Regions from separate parts of the Arthrobacter senegalensis genome, predicted to be linked through region 3. Evidence: predicted binding sites of a transcription regulator. Region 3 holds the regulator's gene; each other region holds the start of a gene.
The links. Region 3 encodes LexA, which represses DNA repair genes until DNA is damaged. Its sites were predicted from a motif close to TCGAACANNTGTTCGA; they were not measured.
Positions count from the first base shown of each region.

Region 1 (5,806 bases), on a different contig from region 3:
GGTCAGCCGGAGGCCGGAACTGCGCGGGCAGCTGGCCGCTGCGGGCGCCGTCGTCGTCGAAACCATCGAAGACGCCCTGGCGGAGGCGGCGGCCAGCCCGGGCAGCGACCAAATCTGGATCCTGGGCGGCGGCGAGATCTTCAACCTCGCCAGGCAGCACGCGAACGCGGCCTCGGTGACGGTCATCGACCTGGAGACGGACGGCGACACGTACGCCCCCCAGCTCGGCCCGGAATGGAAGTTCGAGGGCGTCAGCCCCACCGAGGACTGGCACACCGCGGCCAACGGCACCCGCTACCGCATCTCGCTCTGGGTCCGCGGCCCGGAGTAGGAGCGCTAAGGCCCTACGTGTAGGCCCGGCCGGAGCGGACAGGCCGGGCCTATGGAATTGCCGGCGCCGGGCAACGCCGTCGTCATGGTGACGCTTGCGCTCCACCCACTCTGTGCAACTCACAGCGCCACCTCGTGTAAGCCGCCGCGCCTACTTTGTGTAACCCGCAGCGCCTACCTTGTGTAACTCACAGCGCTTAAATTGACCCGGTCCGTAAAATGGAATGCATGACTTCCCCAGCAGCCACTTCATCTGCCCAGTCCGTCGGCCTGATCGGTTGGCGCGGCATGGTCGGCTCCGTCCTCATGCAGCGCATGCAGGATGAAGGCGACTTCGACCTCATCAACCCCGTGTTTTTCTCCACGTCGAACGCCGGCGGCGACGCTCCGTCCTTCGCCGCGGGTGCGGGCAAGCTGCAGGACGCGTACGACATCGAGACGCTGGCAAAGCTGCCGATCATCCTGACGGCGCAGGGCGGCGACTACACCGCCGAGGTGTACCCGAAGCTGCGCGACGCCGGCTGGGACGGCCTGTGGATAGACGCGGCGTCCACCCTGCGGATGCAGGACAGCTCCATCATCGTGCTGGACCCGGTCAACCGCGACGTGATCGACGCCGGCCTGGCGCGGGGCGTGAAGGAATTCATCGGCGGCAACTGCACCGTCTCCTGCATGCTCATGGGCCTGGGCGGACTGTTCAAGAACGGCCTCGTCGAGTGGGGCACGTCCATGACCTATCAGGCGGCCTCCGGCGGCGGCGCCCGGCACATGCGCGAACTGCTGAACCAGTTCGGTACGCTGAACGCCGCGGTGGCCGACGAGCTGGCGCAGCCCTCCTCCGCCATCTTGGAAATCGACCGCAAGATCCTCGCCCAGCAGCGCAGCCCCGAACTGGATGCTTCCCAGTTCGGCGTGCCGCTGGCCGGTTCCGTGATCCCGTGGATCGACAAGGACCTGGGCAACGGACAGTCCAAGGAAGAATGGAAAGCCCCCGCCGAGACCAACAAGATCCTGGGCTTGAGCGACGACAAGCGGATCCCGTTCGACGGCCTGTGCGTCCGTATCGGCGCCATGCGGTCGCACTCGCAGGCCCTGACATTGAAGCTCACCGAGGACCTGCCGGTGGCCGAAATCGAGCGGATCATCGACGCCGACAACGAGTGGTCCCGCGTGGTTCCCAATACCAAGGAAGCCACCATGGAGCACCTGACGCCGGTGGCGGCCAGCGGCACGCTCGAGATCCCGGTAGGCCGTATCCGCAAGCTGGAAATGGGTCCCGAGTACATCAGCGCCTTTACCGTGGGCGACCAGCTCCTGTGGGGCGCGGCGGAGCCGTTGCGCCGCATGCTGCGCATCGCCACCGGCAACCTTTAGGACCTGCCGCCCGAGGCCGGCGGAAGCCATGAGCCACGAGGAGCCCGTCCCTTTGGGGACGGGCTCCTGCTGTTGTAGGGGTGGGCTCCCGCTGGTGGCAGTTCGCTTTTCCGGCGGCGCAGGCTGCCCATGGAAGTCCCGCTACGCCGTATCCTGAGCTGTCGACATCAGGACACTATGCAGGGGACGCCGTCCTCCACAGGCAGTGGACGGCTCCGCGTCGAATCGTTCGCCTTCCGACTTGTCCTGCACGGGCAGGGTCGGCTCCCCGTTCAGCCGTCCGCCTGCTCAGTTGTCCTACACAGGGGAATGACGGTTCCCCGTTCAGCCATCCGCCGGCTGAGTTGTCCTACACAGGCAGGTGTCGACGGCAGGTTGTGCACTTTCATCGAAGACCCGTTCTACCCGCGGCGTGGGCTGCGTAGCGTTGAAGTATGGCAGCGGAACCGTTGGACAATGCGCAGGAGCCGGAGGAATCCTCCGGTACCCCTGCCGCGTCCGACGATGGTGCCGCGCCGGACAATGGTTCCGCCGAACCGGCACCGGTCCCGCGGGGGTGGGCGGACGACTGGCAGGACCTGGGACCGGCGGAACTGGCCGGCCTGCTCGCCGGCACCGACCCCGCGGCCCTGGACGATTGGTCGACCCTCGACTACCTCCAGGCGGTGCGCAAACACGAGGCCTGGACCCAGTCCCGCCGGCTGCGGGCCGTGCACCGCCTGGCCGTGCTCCGCCCGGCAACCGGGCCCGACGCCGGGGCACCGGACGGGATCTGCCGGCACGCCGCCGCCGAGCTCGCACCCATCCTGGCCGTGCCCCGCCAACGCGCGGCCGCGGAACTGGCCGACGCACACCAGATCGCCACCTGCCTGCCCGCCACCCTCACCGCCCTCGACGCCGGCGACCTCGACCTGCCCCGCGCCACCGCCATCGCCCGCAAAGGCGCCGGCCTGCCGCCCGAGGTCCTGGCCGGCTACGAGGCCCGCGTTGTTCCCGGCGCCGGGATTATCACCCTGGAATCCGTCCAGGCCAGGGCCCGCACAGTCCGCGACCGGCTGCACCCCGAACCCCTCGAGATCCGGCACCGGGCCGCGATGGAACGCCGCACCGTCCACTACCAGCCCCAGGACGACGGGATGGCCGAACTTTACATCCGCACCAGCGCCGACAAAGCGCTGCTCGCCTACAACCTGATGCAGGCCCACGCCCGCAAACTCCAAACCGTCGACGAAACCCGCACCCTGGGCCAACTCCGCGCCGACGTGTTCACCGACATGCTCCTGCGCTACCCCGGCCACGCCTACCAGCCCGCCACAGACACCTTCACAACCGGAACCGCCGCCGGCGACACAGCCGCGGCAACTACCGGAATCACCGGCGGCGAAACAGTCGCCAACCAGGGAGCAGCCGGACCGAGAGCAGCAAGCCGTTCCGGAACTGCTGCCGGATCCGGGACCGTGCTCGGCTCTGTAACGAACGCAACGGCAATGACAACGGCAGCCGCTCCACCTGGCGCCCCCGAGAAAACCGGCCCAAAAATCCCGGACGCGGAAGTTGCGGCGTGCACCGCCCGAAACACGGCAGCCGGAGGGACGGCAGGGCAGGGGCCCTGTACCTGCGGTGCCGGGAATGTGACCGCCTCGGTCGCCGTCACCGCGCCCCTGCACACCCTGCTCCGGCTCGCCGAAGAACCCGGCGACCTCACCGGCTACGGGCCGATCCCGCCCGGCATGACCCGCGACCTTGCCGCGCTCGCCAAGTCCTGGTTGATCGTGCTCACCGATGACTATGGCAAGGCAGCCGCCGTCGCCAAAGACCTGCGCCACCCGCCCGAATGGCTCAAACGCCTCGTCCGGCTACGCGACCGCCACTGCCGCGACTACGGCTGCACCGTCCCCGCCGACCAATGCGACATCGACCACACCATCGCCTGGGAAGACGGCGGCAAAACAGTCATCGAAAATCTCAGCGCCAGATGCAAACCCGGGCACAAAACCAAACACCACGGCGGCGGAACCGTCACCCAGGACCCCGACGGGACCCTCCACTTCACCACCCGCTCCGGCCACACCCACACCACCACCCCCGACGAAGGCTGGACGCTCACGCTCCCCTCAGCCCCCGGCGCAGAAGAAGCCACGGAAAACGGAGCCAACGGGGCAATCAGTCCGCGGAATGAGACCAGCGGTGATGGCGTCGACGAAGCCACGGACGGCCCATGGGACAACACCCCGCCACCGTTCTAAACGCCCCACTGCTCCAACCGACATGAAGCGAAACCCATAGCAAGAGGATTCAACAGTGACCAGGTATGCGAGGCCCAAGGCGCGAGTCGACGACGTGCTACGGGAGTTCTTCGTCCAACAACGTCAGGTAAGACCAATCCAGCTCGACCGCTCACTCAGGTTGGAGGCTCACCTTCGGCGCTTCCTGGAGACCTGCGGTCCTGCCTACCTCTCCGAAGAATGGTGGATGATGCTCCAGTTGGAACAGTGCTTCGAACCGCGGGATGCGTTCGCGCGGCTACTGCCCGCCGATCATTTGCTGCCACCCATGCATGAGTTTTTGTCGCCCGATTGGCTCATGGACCACGGTACCGACCGGTTGGTCCAAGTGAACCACAGCTACCGACTGGTCTGCTGGCTTTGCGGCAGCGGGCTGGTCAATCTTCGTGCGCTTCGCCCGAGCATCATCCGCTTCATGATTCGGCATGACGAGCTTTCCGCACATTCCAAGCGCCGCGCCGAACGGCAGCGCATTCCACGACCGGCAGGAGCGCCGCAGGTCGAAGACCCGCAGGCTGACGCGACGATCGGACGGGAAGACCTTCCCTAGGAGCATGCCTCGCCAGACAGGGTCGCCGAATGTCCGAGGACCTCCCGCTCGGCGCGGCTGGACGCACGACGCCGAGTCCGCACACACCTCTTGGGGATCGCCAACGAAGTGAGGCGAGGTTCGGTTGCCGCTGTGGACCGCCCGGCTTCCCGCACGTACTCTCTTGGTGAGCCCGGCTAAGCAGCGGCATCCCGGCCGTCACCCTCAACACAAGCCCGGCGAAAGGTGGTTGCATGCGCACTTTCGGTGTCGAAGAGGAGCTACTGCTGGTCGACCCCGCCACGGGCCTGTCTGTGCCGCGCTCGGCAGCCGTCATGGACCAGTATCGGCTCACAGCGGGAGAAGCCCAGCAATCTGGGCAAAAGGAAGTCGCTGCTGCCTCTGCCTCAACCGGCCCGACGCTCGCAACCGAACTCCAGCAGGAACAGATCGAGGTCATCTCCCCGCCCCGCGCAGCCTTGTCCGATCTGGCAGCCGAGATTCTGGCCGGACGAGCCTTGGCCGACGCTTGTGCCCGCGCGTCCGGAGCAAGGGCCGTTGCGCTGGCCACATCGCCGTCGCCGGCCGCACCGCATCCAGCTCCTGATACCCGCGTCCAGGCACTGAGGGCGCAGTTCGGGCTGACCGCAGAAGAGTCCTTGACCTCCAGCTGCCATGTCCACGTCAGCGTGGATTCTGAGGAGGAGGGCGTAGCTGTGCTGGACCGCATTCGGATTTGGCTTCCCGTACTCGCCGCCCTCAGCAGCAATTCCCCGTTCTGGCAGGGCCGCGACACTGGGTATGCCGGTTTCAGAACCCAGGCTTGGTTGCGCTGGCCGGGCACCGGGCCTTCGGAAATATTCGGCTCGGCTGCCGCCTACCACCGCTCGCTCCGGCGTGCCTTGGACAGCGGCGTCGTACTCGACCACGCCATGCTTTATCTCGACGCGCGGCTGTCCCACAAGCACCCGACGGTCGAGATCCGGGTGGCCGATGTCTGCCTTCAGGCCAGCGACACAGTGTTGATCGCCGGATTGTCCAGGGCACTCGTGGAGACGGCGACGAGAGAGTGGAGGTCCGGGTTGCCCCCTGCACCGGTTCCGGCGTCGGTACTCCGGTTGTCCGCTTGGCAAGCCAGCCGCTGGGGCATCGCCGGCAATCTCCTGCATCCACTCACCGGCGTTCCTTGCCGTGCCGACACCGTGATCTCCCTGCTCTTGGAGCACACCCGGCAGGCCCTTGCCGACGCCGGGGACGAGACCGACATCGGGCTCCTATGCCAGGAGGT
Region 1 is NZ_JBNHGZ010000001.1:795,462-801,267, forward strand. It holds gene AC5RVG_RS03710 (dihydrofolate reductase) at 1-331, shown strand, start outside; gene asd (aspartate-semialdehyde dehydrogenase) at 559-1,704, shown strand; gene AC5RVG_RS03720 (HNH endonuclease signature motif containing protein) at 2,139-3,950, shown strand; gene AC5RVG_RS03725 (hypothetical protein) at 4,177-4,539, shown strand; gene AC5RVG_RS03730 (carboxylate-amine ligase) at 4,773-5,806, shown strand, end outside.
Region 1: AC5RVG_RS03720 (HNH endonuclease signature motif containing protein) is a predicted target of LexA. The motif match lies at 2,093-2,108, and genes of this name have one in related genera.

Region 2 (5,806 bases), on a different contig from region 3:
CGCTCCGGCGCCCAGCCATGGCGGTGTTCCAGGAACGGCCGGACCATATCCGATTGCATCGGCCCCGGACGGAACAGCGAAATGTCGATAATCAGGTCGTTGAAGTCCCGCGGGGCCATCTTGCCCACCAGCTCGCGCTGGCCCGGCGATTCAATCTGGAAGCATCCCAGGGTGTGGGTGCTGCGGATCAGCTCATAGGTCGGCTCGTCGTCCAGCGGGACCTGTTCCAGGTTGATGGTCCCGTCCGCGGCAATGTAGTCGGGCCCGGTTCCGTCCTCGCCCACCGGATGCCGGCCGGCTGCCGTCACGGCGTCCTTGCCCGGATGTATGCGGGCTATTTCCTTGAGCGCGTAGGCGATGGAACTCTGCATCCGCACGCCCAGCACGTCCAGCTTGAGCATGCCCATCGGGTCCATGTCGTGTTTGTCGAACTGGCTCATCGGCAGACCCAGCCCGCTTGGCTGGGTAGGGGTGCGGTCCAACAGCGAGCTGTCGCCCAGGATCACGCCGCAGGGGTGCATGGAGATATGCCGGGGCAGCCGGTCCAGCCGTTCGGTCAAATCCACCAGCAGGTCCAGTTGCTGGTCCTGCTCCACCTGGGCGGAAAACGCGCGCAGCTCCGGCTTCTCCGCCATCGCCTCACGGAACTGGCGCGCGGAGAACCGCCAGAGCTGTTTGGCGATGCCCGAAATCTCCTCCTCCGGCAGGCCCAGCGCCAAGCCGGCGTCGCGGACCGCCCCGCGGGCACGGTAACCGTTCTGCATGCTCATCAGGGTGACCCGCTGGCTGCCGAAACGGTCGAAGATTTTTTGGTAGACGTTGTGCCGCTCTGCACTTTCCACATCGATGTCGATGTCCGGCAGGGTGGAACGGTCCTGGGAGAGGAAGCGCTCGAAGATCAGCCCGTGGTCCAGGGGGTTCACGTGGCTGATGTAGAGCAGATAGTTCACCAGGCTCGAGGCACCCGATCCCCGGGCCGCGGCGCGCACGCCCATCCCGGTGATCATGCGCGACACTTCGGCCACCGTCAGGAAGTAGGAGGCGAAGCCCAGCCGCGAGATGATGCCCAGCTCATGGGCCAGCCGGTCCCGCAGTTCCTTCTCCGCCCGTCCGGACATTCCGCCAAACCGTTCGGCGATGCCGGTTTCGCAGCGCTGGACCAGCTCGGCCACGGGATCCCCGTCGATCCCGATGACGGAGGCTTCGGGGACCACCGGGCGCTTGAACCCCATGTCCCGGTAAGGATCCATGCGGCACCGGTCGGCCACCGCTTCCGTCGTGGCCAGCAGGCGGATGACGTCCTTGCTTCCGCCGCCGGCTGCCTGCACGATTTCCCGCGCCAGGGCCTGCATCCGGTCGGGGGATTTCAACCAGCCCTGGGCGCTCGGCTGCAGATCCGGCAGCTTGGACAAGGCTGTCAGCGCCCTCGCCGAGTCCAGCACATCTGCAGTGGCGGCGCCGTCCTCTTCGCAGTAGCGCACGGCGTTGGTCAGCACTGCGGGAAGATTCAACTCCCCGGCCAGGTTAAGCATCCGCACCGCGTGGGCGGTACTGAGATTCTCCCCCGGGGCACTCAGGTGGGAGACAATTTCCACTGCGAGCGCCCCGGCCGGCAGTCCGCTGCGCCAGCGTCCGGCCAGCCGGCGGGCTTCGGCGTAGCTACGGCGGCGCAGCGCCTGTCCGACGTCGGAAAAAGGACCCACCAGCACCGTCAGGGCCGGTCCGCCGTCCGGAATGCCCGCATGCCGGGCGAGTTGATCCACCGTCACGCCGGGCGTCCGGCGGCTGGCGGAACGCCCGCGGGCAGCCGTGCCGGCGTGGGCTTCCGAGACCAGGCGGCAGAGCGCATGGTAACCGCTGCCCTGGTTCCCGCCATGGGCCAGCACCACAACGCGGCCGGTGTCCCGACCGCCGCCGTCTTGGACGGCCAGGTCCACGCCGACTATCGGATCCATCCCCGTCGCCAGGCATGCCTTCAGGTGCTTGACCGTGCCGTAGAGACCGTCCCGGTCGGTGCAGGCCAAGGCGTCGGCACCGAAGGAAGCGGCCGCTGCGGCCAGTTCCTCCGGCCAGGAGACACCGTAGTGGGCACTGTACGCCGTGGATACGTGCAGGTGGGTAAAGCTCATGGACATTCCAAACAACGGTCGGGTCTCGGGATCGGCATCCGGCGGACTGCCGAGGCGAACCGGGGGCTGACAGAAAGGCCGGCGGGAACCGTAGCGCGGTCAGGCGCTCAACTCCCGGACGGCATCATGGACGCGGATCAGGCGCCAGCGTCCGGTATCCACCTGATGGGATAGGTCCAGGGTGCGGATCTGCGACCGGCCATTCAGCCGCGCCTGCACCCGCCAGATCTCATGGTCCACCAGTCCCGCGCCCCGGCCCCGTTCCGCACGCAGTTCCTCCGCCCACCATTTGCGGCGTTCGTACCAACGCACCGGTTCCGCGACGATGCGGTAGCTCCTGCCCTGCCAGCGCAGCCGGAGCGGCTGTCCGGCAGGGGAACACACAACGTCAACTGCTTCGCTGAAAACACCCATGTCCCAGTCGCCTTTCATCTGGACAACGGGTCATAATCCCCGGCGAGCGCCCCTGCCAACACGCCCACCGAAGAACTTGACCCTCTTATTCTATTCGAATATGTATTCGAATCCAAGATCAAGCGTAGGTTCGGGCACTGACAAAATCGGGCCGCCCGCCAACGGCGGCTCAGCGCGCAGCCGCACGGCGGCCAAGCGCAGCAGCACTGCCTACTGCAGCAGGACGGCCAGGCGCGCGCCGTGCGGCGGCCAAGGAGCCTAGCCGTCGTGCTCGGCGAGGTACTTCACGTCGTGGACCAGCTTGTCCCACATCAGCTTGGAGTGTTCCGCCGCCTCGGCCGTCTCGTTGTTGTCCTGCGACAGCGTGAACTCCGTGCCGCCCGGAACTGCCTCCAGCGTCCAGACGAGACGGTGGTAGTTCTCGGGCACGTCCTCCCGGCCGGACAGCGGGCTGAAATGCGTGACGACCAGCCGCCGTCCGGGTTCGAACTCCAGCACCTGGCCCTTGTCCTCGTACGCCTCGCCCTCCCACTCGCCCCGCCATCGGATAGGCCCGCCAACGCTCCAATCGGTCTGCACCTCGGTGCCGAACATGAATCCCCTGATGGCCTCGGGGTCCGTGATCACGGACCAGACACGGTCCGGCGGCGCCGCAATGGTCGCCGTCGAACTGGCCACGTACCGTCCGGACATTGGCTTCCTCCCCTGGTTCCCGCCGTGGCGGCGCGGGCGCGGTTACTCCATCCCAGCTTCCGGCAGCCGGGGCCGGCGCACAATGGCTGCAGGGATGCCGCTCAGGGAACGATCCCCGATTCCGGGGCGCCCGGCGGCGCTCATGCTGCTTCGTCGATGAGATCGGGCCCGTTGTTGCGCACGTTGTTGACCTTCGAACTGACCCGCCGCGGGACAAGATGCGGTTCGGGCATGGCCTCCAGCAGCTGCCGCACGTCGGCCTCGGATGTTGTTTCCGGATCCAGCCAGTCCGCATAGAGGCCGGGCGGAACGATCAGCGGCGTCCGGTCATGGATATGCCCGAGCGCATCGGCCGCCTGGGTGGTGATGATGGTGCAGGTGCGCAGCCACTTCTCCGGGTGGTCTTCGGGCAGGGCCGGGTCGGGCCAGTTCTCGAACAAAGCCGCGAAAGCCAGCGCCTCGTCGCCTTCGCCGTGCAGGTAGGTCGGGATCTTGCCGTCCTCGGTTTTCTGCCATTCGAAATACCCGTCGGCAACAAGCAATCCGCGCTTCCTGGCCGCCGCCTTGCGGAACGAGGGTTTCTCCGTCACGGTCTCCATCCGCGCGTTGATCAGGCGGGCGCCGGAGCGGGGGTCCTTGGCCCACGGCGGCACGAGGCCCCACCGGGCCAGGATGAGTTTCCTGGACACTCCCTCGCCGTCGGCCTGCTTGCGGTCGATGATCAAGGGGACCTCGTCGGTCGGAGCCACGTTGTAGGAAGGCTGGATCTCTTCGACATAGGACTCATCGACGTCGAAGGAAGCCACGAGGTCGCCGGTGCTCCGGGCCATGACGTATCTGCCGCACATGCCTCCATTATGGTCCAGCCGCGCGGCGGAAGCCCGGCGCGCGGCCCTTAAACGGCCTCGCACCCCGGCGGTACTCCCCGCCCGGCAGCCGCCGCGGCCGGCGCCGGGAATGACCGCGCCCGGTGAGACGTTGACATGTACACAAGCTTTCAGACCAGAAGGAGCCATCTTGGATTACACACCTGCTGCCGGAACCGTCACCATGTTCTCCACCACCTGGTGCGGGTACTGCCGCCGCCTGAAGACCCAGTTCGATGCGCAGGGCATCGGCTACACCGAGATTAATATCGAAGAGGTCCCCGGCACCGCGGAGCTCGTCGAGAAGCTCAACGACGGAAACCAGACGGTTCCCACCCTGCTCTTCCCGGATGGCAGCAGCGCCACGAACCCGCCGCTCTCCCTGGTCAAGGAACGCCTGGGCGTCTAGCAGCGGCAGGCTCCACCGGCGGAATCCGGACCGCGGGCCATGGGGCGCCGCAGTTTCCATAACAATCGTTTTGGAAATTGTGGCGCCCCTGTTTTGTTCCTAGGATGGGGCAGGACGGCCGACGACGGCCTCGCCAGACTTCGCTAGGAAGGAATCACTCCCGCATGGTTCACAAGGTTCGGGCAGTAGTGGCCCTGGAAAAGAATGCTCCGGTCTCCATCGAAACCATCCTGGTTCCCGATCCGGGCCCGGGCGAGGCGCTGGTGGACATCCTCACCTGCGGCGTCTGCCATACCGATCTGCACTACAAGCAGGGCGGGATCAACGACGACTTCCCGTTCCTGCTCGGCCACGAAGCCACCGGCGTGGTCAGCGCCGTCGGCCCCGACGTGACCGATCTTGAGCCCGGCGACCGCGTCATCCTGAACTGGCGCGCAGTGTGCGGCGAGTGCCGGGCCTGCCGGCGCGGTGAAGCCCAGTACTGCTTCAACACGCACAACGCCACCCAGAAGATGACCCTCGAGGACGGCACCGAGCTCTCCCCCGCCCTGGGCATCGGTGCCTTTGCCGAGAAGACCCTGGTGGCCGCCGGCCAGTGCACCAAGGTGGACGACGACGTCGACCCGGCGGCGGTCGGACTGCTCGGCTGCGGCGTCATGGCCGGCATCGGCGCGGCGATCAACACCGGCGAGGTCAAGCGCGGCGAATCCGTGGCCGTGATCGGCTGCGGCGGCGTGGGCATCGCCGCCATCGCCGGCGCAAAGCTGGCCGGCGCCACCACGATCATCGCCGTCGACATCGATGACAACAAGGTGGAGCTGGCCAAGTCGCTGGGTGCCACGCACGGGATCAACTCGAAGCAACAGGACCCGGTGGAGGCCATCCGGGCGCTCACCGGCGGCAACGGCGCCGACGTCGTGATTGAAGCGGTCGGACGTCCGGAAACCTACAAGCAGGCGTTCTACGCCCGCGACCTGGCCGGGCGCGTGGTCCTGGTGGGAGTCCCGACGCCGGACATGAAGATCGAACTGCCGCTGCTGGACGTGTTCGGTCGCGGCGGCTCGCTGAAGTCCTCCTGGTACGGCGATTGCCTGCCGTCCCGCGACTTCCCGATGCTGGTCAGCCACTATAAGCAGGGCAACCTGGACCTGGACGCCTTCGTCACCGAGCGGATCAAGCTCGACGAGGTTGAGGCCGCGTTCGACAAGATGCACGAGGGCAAGGTGCTGCGTTCGGTGGTGGAGGTCGCATGAGCGCCGCAATCGAAAACCTGGTCACCTCGGGCACGTTCTCGC
Region 2 is NZ_JBNHGZ010000003.1:518,714-524,519, forward strand. It holds gene AC5RVG_RS12535 (DNA polymerase III subunit alpha) at 1-2,129, opposite strand, end outside; gene AC5RVG_RS12540 (DUF6504 family protein) at 2,229-2,543, opposite strand; gene AC5RVG_RS12545 (SRPBCC domain-containing protein) at 2,802-3,236, opposite strand; gene AC5RVG_RS12550 (SOS response-associated peptidase) at 3,377-4,084, opposite strand; gene AC5RVG_RS12555 (glutaredoxin domain-containing protein) at 4,254-4,511, shown strand; gene AC5RVG_RS12560 (S-(hydroxymethyl)mycothiol dehydrogenase) at 4,676-5,764, shown strand; gene AC5RVG_RS12565 (MBL fold metallo-hydrolase) at 5,761-5,806, shown strand, end outside.
Region 2: AC5RVG_RS12540 (DUF6504 family protein) is a predicted target of LexA. The motif match lies at 2,638-2,653, and genes of this name have one in related genera.

Region 3 (5,806 bases):
CAATCGCAGATCGTCAAGCGGGACCTGCCCCGGCTGTTGGAGGCCGTCGCCGACGAGCTGCCCAGGCCGCTGGACGTCGCTTTGCTCAAGGGCAGGAACAATTACCTCTGCCTGCACAAGCTCGCGGGCGGCTTTCCGGACGAGGACGCGCCGGCGGCGCTGTTCAGCCTCGGCGAGGACGCGGTGCCGCATCCTTCTCCGGCCGGCGCAGCGTCGGCTTCCGGCGCCTCGGGCGCGCTGGGCAAGGAAGTCGTGCGCCTGCGCGAGTGGGCGCACGAGACCGAAACCGGGGATCGGGATGAACTGGTGCCCGGTGTCAGCGATCGGGCCTGGCGGCAGGTCTCCGTCGGCTCCATGGAGTGCCTGGGCGCCCAGAAGTGTCCCCTGGCCGCCGAGTGCTTCAGCGAACTGGCACGGGGCCGCGCGGCGGAGGCAGACATCGTGATCACGAACCATGCCATGCTGGCCATCAACGCCTTCGAGGGCGTCGCGGTACTCCCGGACTATGACGTGGTGGTCATCGACGAGGCCCATGAGCTGCAGGACCGCGTCACCAGCGCCGTCGCGGGGCAACTCTCCGCCGCCATGGTGCGTACCGCCGCCTCGACGGCACGCAAACACACGGGGATCAGCGTGGAGCCTTTGAACTCCGCCGCCGATGCGCTGGAGGACGTCCTGCAGTCGGTGCCCACCGGCCTGCTGGCGGCCGGCCTACGCGAGGAGCATGAGCTGGTTCTCGCGCAGGTACGGGAAGCGGCCCGCGCGGCGCTCTCCGACTCGAAGCCCGAGGGTGCGGGGGCAGCGGACGGCGGACGGCAGATGGCGCGCTCACGGCTCGCGGCCGTGCTGGAACTGGCCGAACGGCTGCTGTCCGCTCCGGACTCCCGGGAGGTCATCTGGGCGACCCGTCCCAGCACCTATGGCGAGGCCGGCGACTACGCCGCCAATGACGACCAGCCGGCAACGTTGAACATAGCGCCGCTCTCGGTGGCGTCCCGGCTGCGTGAGGGCTTGTTCGACGACCATACCGTTGTGCTGACATCGGCGACGTTGTCGGTCGGGGGGACCTTCGATGCCGTCGCCGGGTCGCTCGGACTGCTCGGAGCCGGCGCGCCCGCCTATTCCAGCGTGGACGTGGGCAGCCCCTTCGATTACCCCAGGCAGGGCGTGCTCTACGTGGCGTCGCATCTGCCGAAGCCGGGCCGGGGCACCAGCCCGGAACAGCTCGATGAACTCGAGGAGCTGCTGCTGGCCTCGCGCGGCGGCGCCCTGGGCCTGTTCTCCTCGCGGCGTGCGGCAGAAGAAGCCGCGGCCGAGTTGCGCGGGCGCACCGACCTGACCATCCTGTGCCAGGGCGAATCGTCGATGGGCGCGCTGGTCCGCCAATTCGCCGAAGAGCCCGACACCTGCCTGTTCGGCACCATGACGCTCTGGCAGGGCGTCGACGTTCCCGGTTCCGCGTGCCGGCTCGTGGTCATCGACCGGATTCCGTTCCCCCGGCCGGATGACCCGCTCACGACTGCCCGAACCCGGTCCGTGGCGCAGTCCGGGGGAAACGGTTTCATGACGGTCTCGGCGACCCATGCGGCCGTGCGGCTGGCCCAGGGAGCCGGCAGGCTGATCCGCGCGTCAAACGACCGTGGAGTGGTGGCCGTGTTGGACTCCCGGCTGGCGACGGCGCGCTACGGGAGTTTCCTCCGCAGCGCCCTGCCGCCCTTCTGGAGTACCAAGGACGGCGCCACGGCCCGCCAGGTCTTGGAAAGGCTGGCTACGGCCTCAGCCTGAACGGGTTGGGGGCACGCCCGTTCCGGAGCGAGCGGGGCCCTGCGCGGGGACCGCCCGTGCGGGCAGGGGATCCCGGGGTGGCTGCAGCGCGGACCGGGGAGACCGGGCGCGTCAGAGGGCCCGCATCACCGAGACAACCTTGCCCATGATGGTTGCGTGGTCGCCAAGAATCGGTTCGTACTGGGTATTCTGCGGCAACAGCCAGGTGTGGCCGTCGCGCTGCCGGAAGGTCTTGACCGTTGCTTCGTCGTCGAGCAGTGCCGCCACGATGTCGCCGTTCTCGGCCGTGTGCTGCTGGCGGACCACGACCCAGTCGCCGTCACAGATGGCCGCATCGATCATGGAATCGCCCGAGACCCTGAGCATGAACAACTCGCCGTGTCCCACCAGTTGCCGCGGCAGGGGCATGACGTCCTCGACCGCCTGGTCCGCCAGGATCGGCCCGCCCGCTGCGATCCTTCCCACCAGCGGCACCATCGCCGTGTCGGATGACGTGGTCAGCTCGGATACGGCGACGCCGCTGGAGCTGCGCAGCTGTTGCGGTTCATCAACTCCGACGATTTCCACACCCCCGTGCTCGAGTGTCAGCGGGGTCAGGATTTCCATGGCACGGGGACGCTTGGGGTCGCGCCTGATGTAGCCCATCTTCTCCAGTTGGGCCAACTGGTGCGTGACGCTGGACAGGCTTGCCAGACCGACCGTGTCACCGATCTCGCGCATGGACGGAGGGTATCCGTGGGACATGACGGAGCGCTGGATGGTTTCCAGGATCTTCTTCTGCCTCGGCGTCAGGCTGCGCCCCACTTTGACGGGCCGGCCGCGTCGCTTCGCTCCGGCAGTGGTGGTGGTCTCTTCCGACATGTCCGGCCCCGGTCTCCCCGTAGTGGTCCCTGCGCCGGCGCCGTAGCGGAACCGCACATGGACTGTTGTCTCAACTGTTTTGTCGGTGGCGGCTGATGCACTGCTCTTACTGCCGCCCGACGCTTACAACGCTAGGCGAGGCGGTAGCGAATTTCAAACATTTGTTCGACTGAGTCTCGACAATGTTCGATCACCAGTGCTAAAACTGTAGAAGACGTATTCGAAGATACGTTCGAATACCGTTGCAAGACGATCGAAACCAGCCGAAATAGATCGAATATCGGAAAGGTGGCACCATGTCCGCCCAGCTCGCACCGCAGCCCGCCGGCCTTCGTACCAGCACAGGCCTGCGGCTGACCCGCCGCGGCCGTTTGTTGCTGATCGGCCTGCCGCTGATGCTCGCCGCGGCCGCAGCCCTGACCCTGATCGGTTTCTTCACTGCTCCGGCAATGGCCGCCGCCGGGGGGCTGGGGCCGGGGCCGGCGGCGACCGTCACGGTCGGCAGCGGCCAGTCACTGTGGGACATAGCAGTGCAGTCCGCGCCGGACCGCAACCCCCACGATGTCATTTTCGAGATCGCGCAATTGAACGGCCTGCAGGGGGACATCGTCCACGCCGGGCAGCAGCTGCTGGTCCCGTCCGCGCGCTGAGGCAGCCGTAATATGAGCTGCTTCGGCCCGCCCGATTCCTGCCCCGGGCGGGCCGAAGCTTAAACTGGATCGGTGAGTGAGCAGTTAGAACGCCTGAACCGCCTGCCGTTGCGGGAAAATCTCCGGGGCCTGGAGCCCTATGGTGCGCCCCAGCTGGAGGTTCCCGTCCTCCTGAACGTCAACGAAAACACCCATGGCCTGCCCGATGCTGTCCGTCAGGCCATCGTCTCGGCCGTCAGCGAGGCTGCCGCGGGTCTGAACCGGTATCCGGATCGCGAGTTCACGAAGCTGAGGACGGCGCTGGCCCGCTACTTGGGGCACGGCCTCACCGCAGAGAACATTTGGGCCGCCAACGGATCGAACGAGGTCCTGCAGCAAATCCTCCAGGCCTTCGGCGGCCCCGGCCGCACCCTGCTGAGCTTCCCGCCCACCTATTCCATGTACCCGCTGCTGGCCAGCGGGACGGACACGGATTATGTGGCCGTTCCGCGGGGGGCAGACTTCACGCTGTCCCCGGACGCTGCCGCCGCCGCTGTGGCCGGCTCCGCGGCAAACGTGGTCGTTCTTTGCTCCCCGAACAACCCGACGGGCACCGCCCTGGGCCTTGAGGTCGTGGAGGCGGCGTATGAAGCGGGGGAAGCCTCCAAGGCCATCGTGATCGTGGACGAGGCCTACGCCGAGTTCGCCCACGCCGGAACGCCGAGCGCGCTGACACTGTTGCCGGGGCGGGAGCGGCTCATCGTTTCCCGCACCATGAGCAAGGCCTTCGCGCTGGCAGGCGCCAGGGTCGGGTACCTCGCCGCCGCACCGCAGATTACCGATGCGCTGCGACTGGTCCGCCTGCCCTACCACCTCTCCGCCGTTACGCAGGCAACGGCCCTGGCCGCGTTGGACCATGCCGATGCGCTGCTGGCCAACGTCGAAGACATCAAGGCGCAACGGGACCGCATTGTCGACGGGCTGGCCGAGCTGGGACTCGACCCGGCGCCGTCCGACTCAAACTTCGTGTTTTTCGGCGGGCTGGAGGACCCCCGCTCGGTGTGGCAGGGACTGCTGGAAGCCGGCGTGCTGATCCGCGACGTCGGGATCCCGGGCCATCTGCGGGTAACCGCCGGCACTGAGGCCGAGACCACAGCCTTCCTCAACGGCATCAAGGCCCTCGTGGCGAGCCCCGTCTCCTAAACTAGTAAGAGCGAACCGGCTCGTGCCGGTCGACCAATTCGTCAAAGGACTCCCATGACCGTGGAAACCACCACCGGACGTACCGCACGCCTCGAACGCATCACCAGCGAGTCGTCCGTGCTGGTTGAACTGGACCTCGACGGCACCGGCCGTTCCGAGATCAGCACCACCGTGCCGTTCTACGACCACATGCTCACCGCCCTGGCGAAGCACTCGCTCGTCGACCTGACCGTGAAGGCCAGCGGGGACACGCACATCGACGCGCACCACACCGTCGAAGATGTCGCCATCACCATCGGCGACGCCCTGAAGGAAGCGCTGGGCAACAAAGCCGGGATCCGCCGTTTCGGCGAAGCCACGGTGCCCCTGGACGAGGCGCTGGCCCACGCCGTCGTGGACATCTCCGGCCGGCCCTACCTGGTGCACACGGGAGAACCGGCAGGCCAGGAGTACCACTTGATCGGCGGACACTTCACCGGATCGCTGACCCGCCACGTGTTCGAATCGATCACACTGCACGCCCAGATCTGCCTGCACATGCGCGTGCTGGGCGGCAGGGACCCCCACCACATCGTCGAGGCCCAGTTCAAGGCCTTCGCCCGGGCACTCCGCGCCGCCGTCGAAGCCGATCCACGTGTCGAGGGCATTCCCTCGACGAAGGGAGCCCTGTGACGGCTGCGCCCAAGGTCACCGTACTGGACTACGGTTCCGGGAACGTCCGCTCGGCAGTCCGCGCGCTGGAGCACGTGGGTGCCGACGTCACGCTGAGCCATGCCTCCGACGACGTCCTCGACGCAGACGGCCTGCTGGTTCCCGGCGTCGGCGCCTTCGCCACGGTCATGCAGGGGCTCAAGTCCGTGGACGCGCTTCGCTGGATCGGGCGCCGGGTGGCCGGCGGCCGGCCCGTGCTGGGAATCTGCGTTGGCCTGCAGGTCATGTTCGAAGAAGGCGTGGAACATGGCGTCCGCACGCAGGGCGTCGGGGAATGGCCGGGAACCGTGGAAGCGCTGCCGGCGGAGGTCGTGCCCCACATGGGGTGGAACACCGTGGACGCCGCAGAGGGCAGCCGGCTGTTTGCCGGGATAGAAGACGAGCGCTTCTACTTTGTGCACTCCTACGGTGTGCAGCACTGGAACTTCGACGTCACCCAACCCGCGATGACGCCGCCGCTGGTGACCTGGTCCACGCACGGCGCCCCGTTCATAGCGGCCGTTGAAAACGGTCCGCTGAGTGCTACCCAGTTCCATCCGGAAAAGTCCGGAGACGCCGGCGCGGAGCTGCTGCGCAACTGGTTGAAGACGCTGAGGTAGCCATGGGCAGCATCCTCC
Region 3 is NZ_JBNHGZ010000004.1:29,030-34,835, reverse strand. It holds gene AC5RVG_RS13080 (ATP-dependent DNA helicase) at 1-1,785, shown strand, start outside; gene lexA (transcriptional repressor LexA) at 1,897-2,646, opposite strand; gene AC5RVG_RS13070 (LysM peptidoglycan-binding domain-containing protein) at 2,943-3,296, shown strand; gene AC5RVG_RS13065 (histidinol-phosphate transaminase) at 3,369-4,478, shown strand; gene hisB (imidazoleglycerol-phosphate dehydratase HisB) at 4,533-5,150, shown strand; gene hisH (imidazole glycerol phosphate synthase subunit HisH) at 5,147-5,788, shown strand; gene AC5RVG_RS13050 (hypothetical protein) at 5,791-5,806, shown strand, end outside.

Region 4 (5,806 bases), on a different contig from region 3:
CCTTCAGGATAAATCCCGAAAGCCTCGTTGCGGTCCAGTACGTCCAGGGCGCTCTGCAGCGCGGCCACGCTGGCGGCCTGTTCGCCCCGCTCCACCGGTATCGAGCCGACGCTGTGAAAAAACCACCGCATCGCAGCACCCTTGGGACCGCGGGTGGTGAAGTATTCGGCTTTGGCGAAAAAGGCCACCTTCCGCGGCATCATCGCCTGGATGATGACGCTGTCGAGGAAGGACAGGTGGTTCGGTGCCACAATCACCGGGCCGGTCGCGGGAAAGTTCGCGATGCCTTCAATCGTCGGCCGGCAGCTGAGCCGCAACCCGGCCCGGAACGAGGCGCGGGTCGCTTCGAACGTCCTCATGCGGCCGGTCCGGGGCGTCCGGCCAGGGCGCCCTCGGGCTCGGCGGCGGTCAGCCGCCCAATAGCGGCCTCAAGTTCTTCGGCGGTATCCACGACGACGGCGGCGCCGGCGGCTTCCAGTTCCCCGGGGGCTGCGAAGCCCCAGCCGACCCCGACGGCGGGGATGCCGAGCCGGAGAGCAGCGGCCGCGTCGTAGAGCCGGTCGCCCACCATGACCACCGGGCCGCACGCGTCGCTGAAAGCGTCCAACGCGGCCTGCAGGATCGGCACCTTGCCCAGTCCGGGTTCCGCCGGGGCGGGATCGTCGCCCTCGGCTCCGTAAATCCCCGCAAAGTACTGCTCCAGGCCCTGCAGCCGCAGCAGCTCCCGCGCCAGCCCGGTCGGCTTTTGCGTGGCGACGGCGAGGATCGCGCCGGTGGAGAGGAGCCGCTCCAGCAGGCCGGTGATGCCCGGGTACACGCGGCTTGCCGCCATTCCGGACCGGCGGTAGCCCGCCCTGTACAAGGCGATCACCTCGCCGAGCCGGTGCTCCGGGACGCCGGCGCCGCGGAGGGATTCACCCAGCGGCGGCCCGACCAGGGATCCGAGTTCTTCCTGCGGCGGGACCGGCAGGCCGGCCGCCGCGAGGGCGCCGGCTATTCCGGTGGTGATGGCACCTGCGGGGTCAACCAGGGTTCCGTCGAGGTCGAAAAGTACCAGCGCAGGCAATTGAGTCACCCGGGCATTTTCCCACAGATCCGCGGATCCGCCGGAATCCATTCCTGCTGGGGAATACCTTTTTCCGTCCGGCAGGCTCACTGGTGGCCGAGCGCCTCCGCCAGAAAGCGGCCGGTGTGGCTTCCCTCGACTGCCGCCACCTGCTCGGGAGTGCCGCTGGCGATGATCTGGCCGCCGCCGGAACCGCCCTCGGGCCCCATGTCCACAACCCAGTCGGCGCTCTTGATCACGTCGAGGTTGTGCTCGATGGTGATCACCGTGTTGCCCTTGTCCACCAGCCCCTGCAGCACCTGCAGCAGCTTGCGGATGTCCTCAAAGTGCAGGCCGGTGGTCGGCTCGTCCAGCACGTAGATGCTCCGCCCGTTCGAGCGGCGCTGCAGTTCGCTGGCGAGCTTGACGCGCTGGGCCTCCCCGCCCGACAGCGTGGTGGCCGGCTGTCCGAGCCGGACGTACCCCAGGCCGACGTCCACCAGGGTCCGCAAGTGGCGGGCGATCGGGGTGAACGCGGCAAAGAATTCCGCTGCTTCCTCGATCGGCATGTCCAGGACTTCGGCAATCGTCTTGCCCTTGTAGTGGACTTCCAGCGTCTCGCGGTTGTACCGCGCGCCGTGGCAGACCTCGCACGGAACGTAGACATCGGGCAGGAAGTTCATCTCGATCTTCAGCGTGCCGTCGCCGGAGCAGGCCTCGCAGCGCCCGCCCTTGACGTTGAACGAGAACCGGCCGGGCAGGTAGCCCCGGAGCTTCGCCTCGTTGGTCTCGGCGAACAGTTTGCGGATGTTGTCGAAGACACCGGTGTAGGTGGCGGGGTTGGAGCGTGGCGTGCGGCCGATCGGGCTCTGGTCGACGTGGATGACCTTGTCCAGCTGGTCCACGCCTTCCACCCTGGTGTGCCGGCCGGCAACATGCTTGGCTCCGTTGAGCTTGTTCGCCAGCACCTTGTAGAGGATGTCGTTGACCAAGGTCGATTTTCCGGAGCCGCTGACGCCGGTGACCGCGGTGAAGATTCCCAGCGGGAACGAGGCATCGATGCCGCGGAGATTGTTTTCCCGGGCACCCACCACCTTGATCTGGCGCTTCTTGTCCATCTTCCGGCGCTTGGCCGGCAGTTCGATGCGGCGCCGGCCGGACAGGTAGTCACCGGTGATGGAACGCGTGTTGTCCAGCAGTTCCTGAAGCGAGCCGGAGTGCACCACTTCGCCGCCGTGCTCGCCGGCGCCCGGTCCGATGTCCACTATCCAGTCGGCCTCGGCGATGGTGTCCTCGTCGTGTTCCACCACTATCAGGGTGTTGCCGAGGTCGCGCAGCCGTGTGAGGGTCTCGATCAAACGGCGGTTGTCCCGCTGGTGCAGGCCGATGGAGGGCTCGTCGAGCACGTAGAGCACGCCCACCAGGCCGGAGCCGATCTGCGTGGCCAGCCGGATGCGCTGGGCCTCCCCGCCGGACAACGTGCCGGCGGCGCGCTCCAGGTTCAGGTATTCCAGGCCCACGTCCAGGAGGAACCGCAGCCGCGCCTGGATCTCGATGAGTACCTGGTGGGCGATCTGGGTTTCGCGGGCCGAGAGCTCCAGGCCCGCGAGGAACGAACTCGCCTCGCGCAGCGGCAGGGCAGACACATCCGCGATGGACTTGCCGTTGATCAGCACGGACAGCGACGCGGGGTTCAGCCGCGCGCCGTTGCATTCCGGGCACGGGACCTCGCGCATGTACTCCTTGTAACGGTCCCTCGCCCACTCGGACTCGGTTTCCTCGTGCTTTCGGTGGATGTACTGGAACGCGCCCTCGAATCCGGTGCTGTATTTCCGTTCCCGGCCGAAGCGGTTGCGGTACTGCACCACGACCTTGAAGTCCTTGCCGTGCAGTACGGCCTCCCGGACCTTCTTCGGCAGGTTCTTCCATGGCTCGTCCATGGAGAACCCCAGCTCATGCGAGAGCCCTTCGAGCAACCGCGTCCAGTACTCCTGGGTGGCTTTGCCCAAGGACCACGGGGCAATGGCGCCCTCGGACAGGCTCCGGTCGGGATCCGGGACCACAAGGTCCACATCTACTTCAAGCTTGCTGCCGATACCGGTACAGGCCGGACAGGCGCCGAACGGATTGTTGAACGAGAACGAGCGCGGCTCGATCTCGTCGATGGCGAGCGGGTGTTCGTTCGGGCAGGCAAGGTGCTCGGAGAAGCTACGCGTACGGCCCGGGTCGTCCTCGTCAATGTCGACGAAATCGGCCAGCACGCGGCCCTCCGCGAGGGCCAGGGCGGTTTCCACCGAGTCGGTCAGGCGCTGGTGGATGCCTTCCTTGGCCACCAGCCGGTCCACCACCACCTCAATGGTGTGCTTGTACTGCTTCCCCAGCTTCGGCGGTTCGCTTAGCTGCACCTGCTTGCCGTCCACCTTTGCGCGGGAAAAGCCCTTGGTGCTCAGTTCCTTGAACAGGTCGACGAACTCGCCCTTGCGCCCGCGCACTACCGGGGCCAGGATCTGGAACCGGGTCCCTTCGGGAAGCTCTTGCAGCTGGTCCACGATTTGCTGCGGGGTCTGCTTTTCCACCGGTTCACTGCACTGCGGGCAAAAGGGGCGGCCGACGCGGGCCCACAGCAGGCGCAGGTAGTCGTAGATCTCGGTGATTGTTCCCACGGTGGAGCGCGGGTTGCGGCTGGTCGATTTCTGGTCGATCGAGACCGCCGGCGACAGGCCCTCGATGAAGTCCACATCCGGCTTGTCCACCTGCCCCAAGAACATCCGCGCATAGGAAGAGAGCGATTCCACGTACCGGCGCTGGCCCTCGGCGAAGATCGTATCGAAGGCCAACGACGACTTGCCCGAGCCGGACAGGCCCGTGAAGACGATCATGGCGTCGCGGGGCAGGTCCACGCTGACGTTCTGCAGATTATGCTCGCGGGCGCCCTTGACGACCAGCCGGGACATATCCGCGGAGCGGGAAACGGAGGTGGCAGACTCGGAATCGGTCGCCGGGACGGACGCTTCGCTTGCTTTTAGCACGGTATCTACTCTAATCGAAAATTCGTTCGAACTTGTATTACATCGGTCACGGCGGACGGCACCTGCGGACAGAGAGCGTCCGCAATCGTCGGCTCCCCGGCCGGCGCCAGACGACGCATGATGCCGCCTACTTGATGCCGTGGCGCTCCAACGCGGCCTTGGCGGCGGCGAGTGCTTCCTTGCCGCCGATCCCTTGACCGTGAACGGCGCGGGCGAATGCTTCGGCGGCATCGCCCAGTTGTTGCCGGGCCTTGCCGGCTCCGGCGCTGACCACGGTGCCGGCCCGGCCGTGGGTTTCCACCCGCCCGGCAGTTTCAAGCTCCCGGTAGGCGCGTGCCACGGTATTCGGGACCACACCCAGATGGTCGGCCAACCGCCTGACGGGCGGCAGCTTCGTGCCTACCGGGAGTTCGCCGGCATCGGCCGCTTCGATGATCCGCAGCCTCAACTGCTCGAAGAGCGGCACGGCGCTGTCGCGGTTCATCCGCCAGTCAAACTCGCTCGCTTCCATCGTCTGCGCCCGCTCCTCGTCGTGTCCCCAGCATCGCGCTGCCTGTCCGCTGCTACAACCAGAATGACATCCTGAGCCGTCCGGGTCGACTGTCGGTAGGCTGGGAAGCATGTTGCTTCACGAAGATCCTGCAGTCACCATCCGCGGTATTTCCGTTTCCGAGATGGACAACAACGTCTATCTGCTGACGGCCAAGGCTTCCGGCACCCAGGTGTTAATCGACGCCGCCGATGACTTTCCGGCCATCCGGCAACTGCTGCGCGAGGGCGCCGCGGATGCCGGGCGGCCGGCCGAGGTTGCCCTGATCGTGACCACGCACAGCCACTGGGACCATGTCCGGGCCCTGCCGGAGGCGGTGGCCGCTACCGGCGCCAAGACGGCGGCCGGCGTGGAGGATATTCCGCAGATCGAGGTGCGGACCGATGTTGCGCTCGAGCATCAGGACGTTGGCCGGTTCGACGGATTCTCGTTGGAAGCCATCAAGCTGCGCGGGCACACGCCGGGTTCCGTGGCGCTGCTCTACCGCGCACCCGAGGGTCCGCCGCACCTGTTCACCGGAGATTCCCTGTTTCCGGGCGGGCTGGGCAACACGCAGCAGGATCCCGAACGGTTTGCAACCCTCTTCAACGATGTGGCCGAACGGGTGTTCAACTACCTGCCCGACGACACGGTGGTCCATCCGGGCCATGGCGCCGGCACCACCCTCGGGGCAGAACGGCCCCACCTGGACGAGTGGAAATCGCGCGGCTGGTAGGGCGCATTCAACCCCGACAGACGTGGACGTTGGGGGGAATCCCGCCTGCCGGGGCTCTCTAATTCTAGCGCCGCGGGCTGCTTTCGCTCCCTTGCCACCCGAGGAAGGATGGCAGGCTGCCCCTGTCAGGCCAGGAAGGACGGCAGGCTGCGTTCCGCCGCGGAGTACGTGGCGGCGTCCGGAATCTGTCCCGCCATAAAGCGGTCCACGAGCCGCGGATCCACGTACGACTTGCGGGCGACGGCGGGCGTATTGCCCAGCCGCTCCGAGACGGCGTGCATGGCTGCGACCACGGCCTTGCGCCGTCCGGTGAGATTCGGCCTGCCGGTGTAGCCGGCCAGTGCCACGGCGGCCGTTACCGTTCCCTGCCACGTCCGGAAATCCTTGGCACTGAACTCCGGCCCGCAGAGTTCGTGGATAAACTCGTTCAACTCCGACGCGCCCAGCCCCGACCAGTCTCCGGTGCC
Region 4 is NZ_JBNHGZ010000003.1:264,780-270,585, reverse strand. It holds gene AC5RVG_RS11380 (lysophospholipid acyltransferase family protein) at 1-359, opposite strand, end outside; gene AC5RVG_RS11375 (HAD hydrolase-like protein) at 356-1,075, opposite strand; gene uvrA (excinuclease ABC subunit UvrA) at 1,153-3,999, opposite strand; gene AC5RVG_RS11365 (GntR family transcriptional regulator) at 4,202-4,585, opposite strand; gene AC5RVG_RS11360 (MBL fold metallo-hydrolase) at 4,695-5,339, shown strand; gene AC5RVG_RS11355 (DNA topoisomerase IB) at 5,465-5,806, opposite strand, start outside.
Region 4: uvrA (excinuclease ABC subunit UvrA) is a predicted target of LexA. The motif match lies at 4,089-4,104, and genes of this name have one in related genera.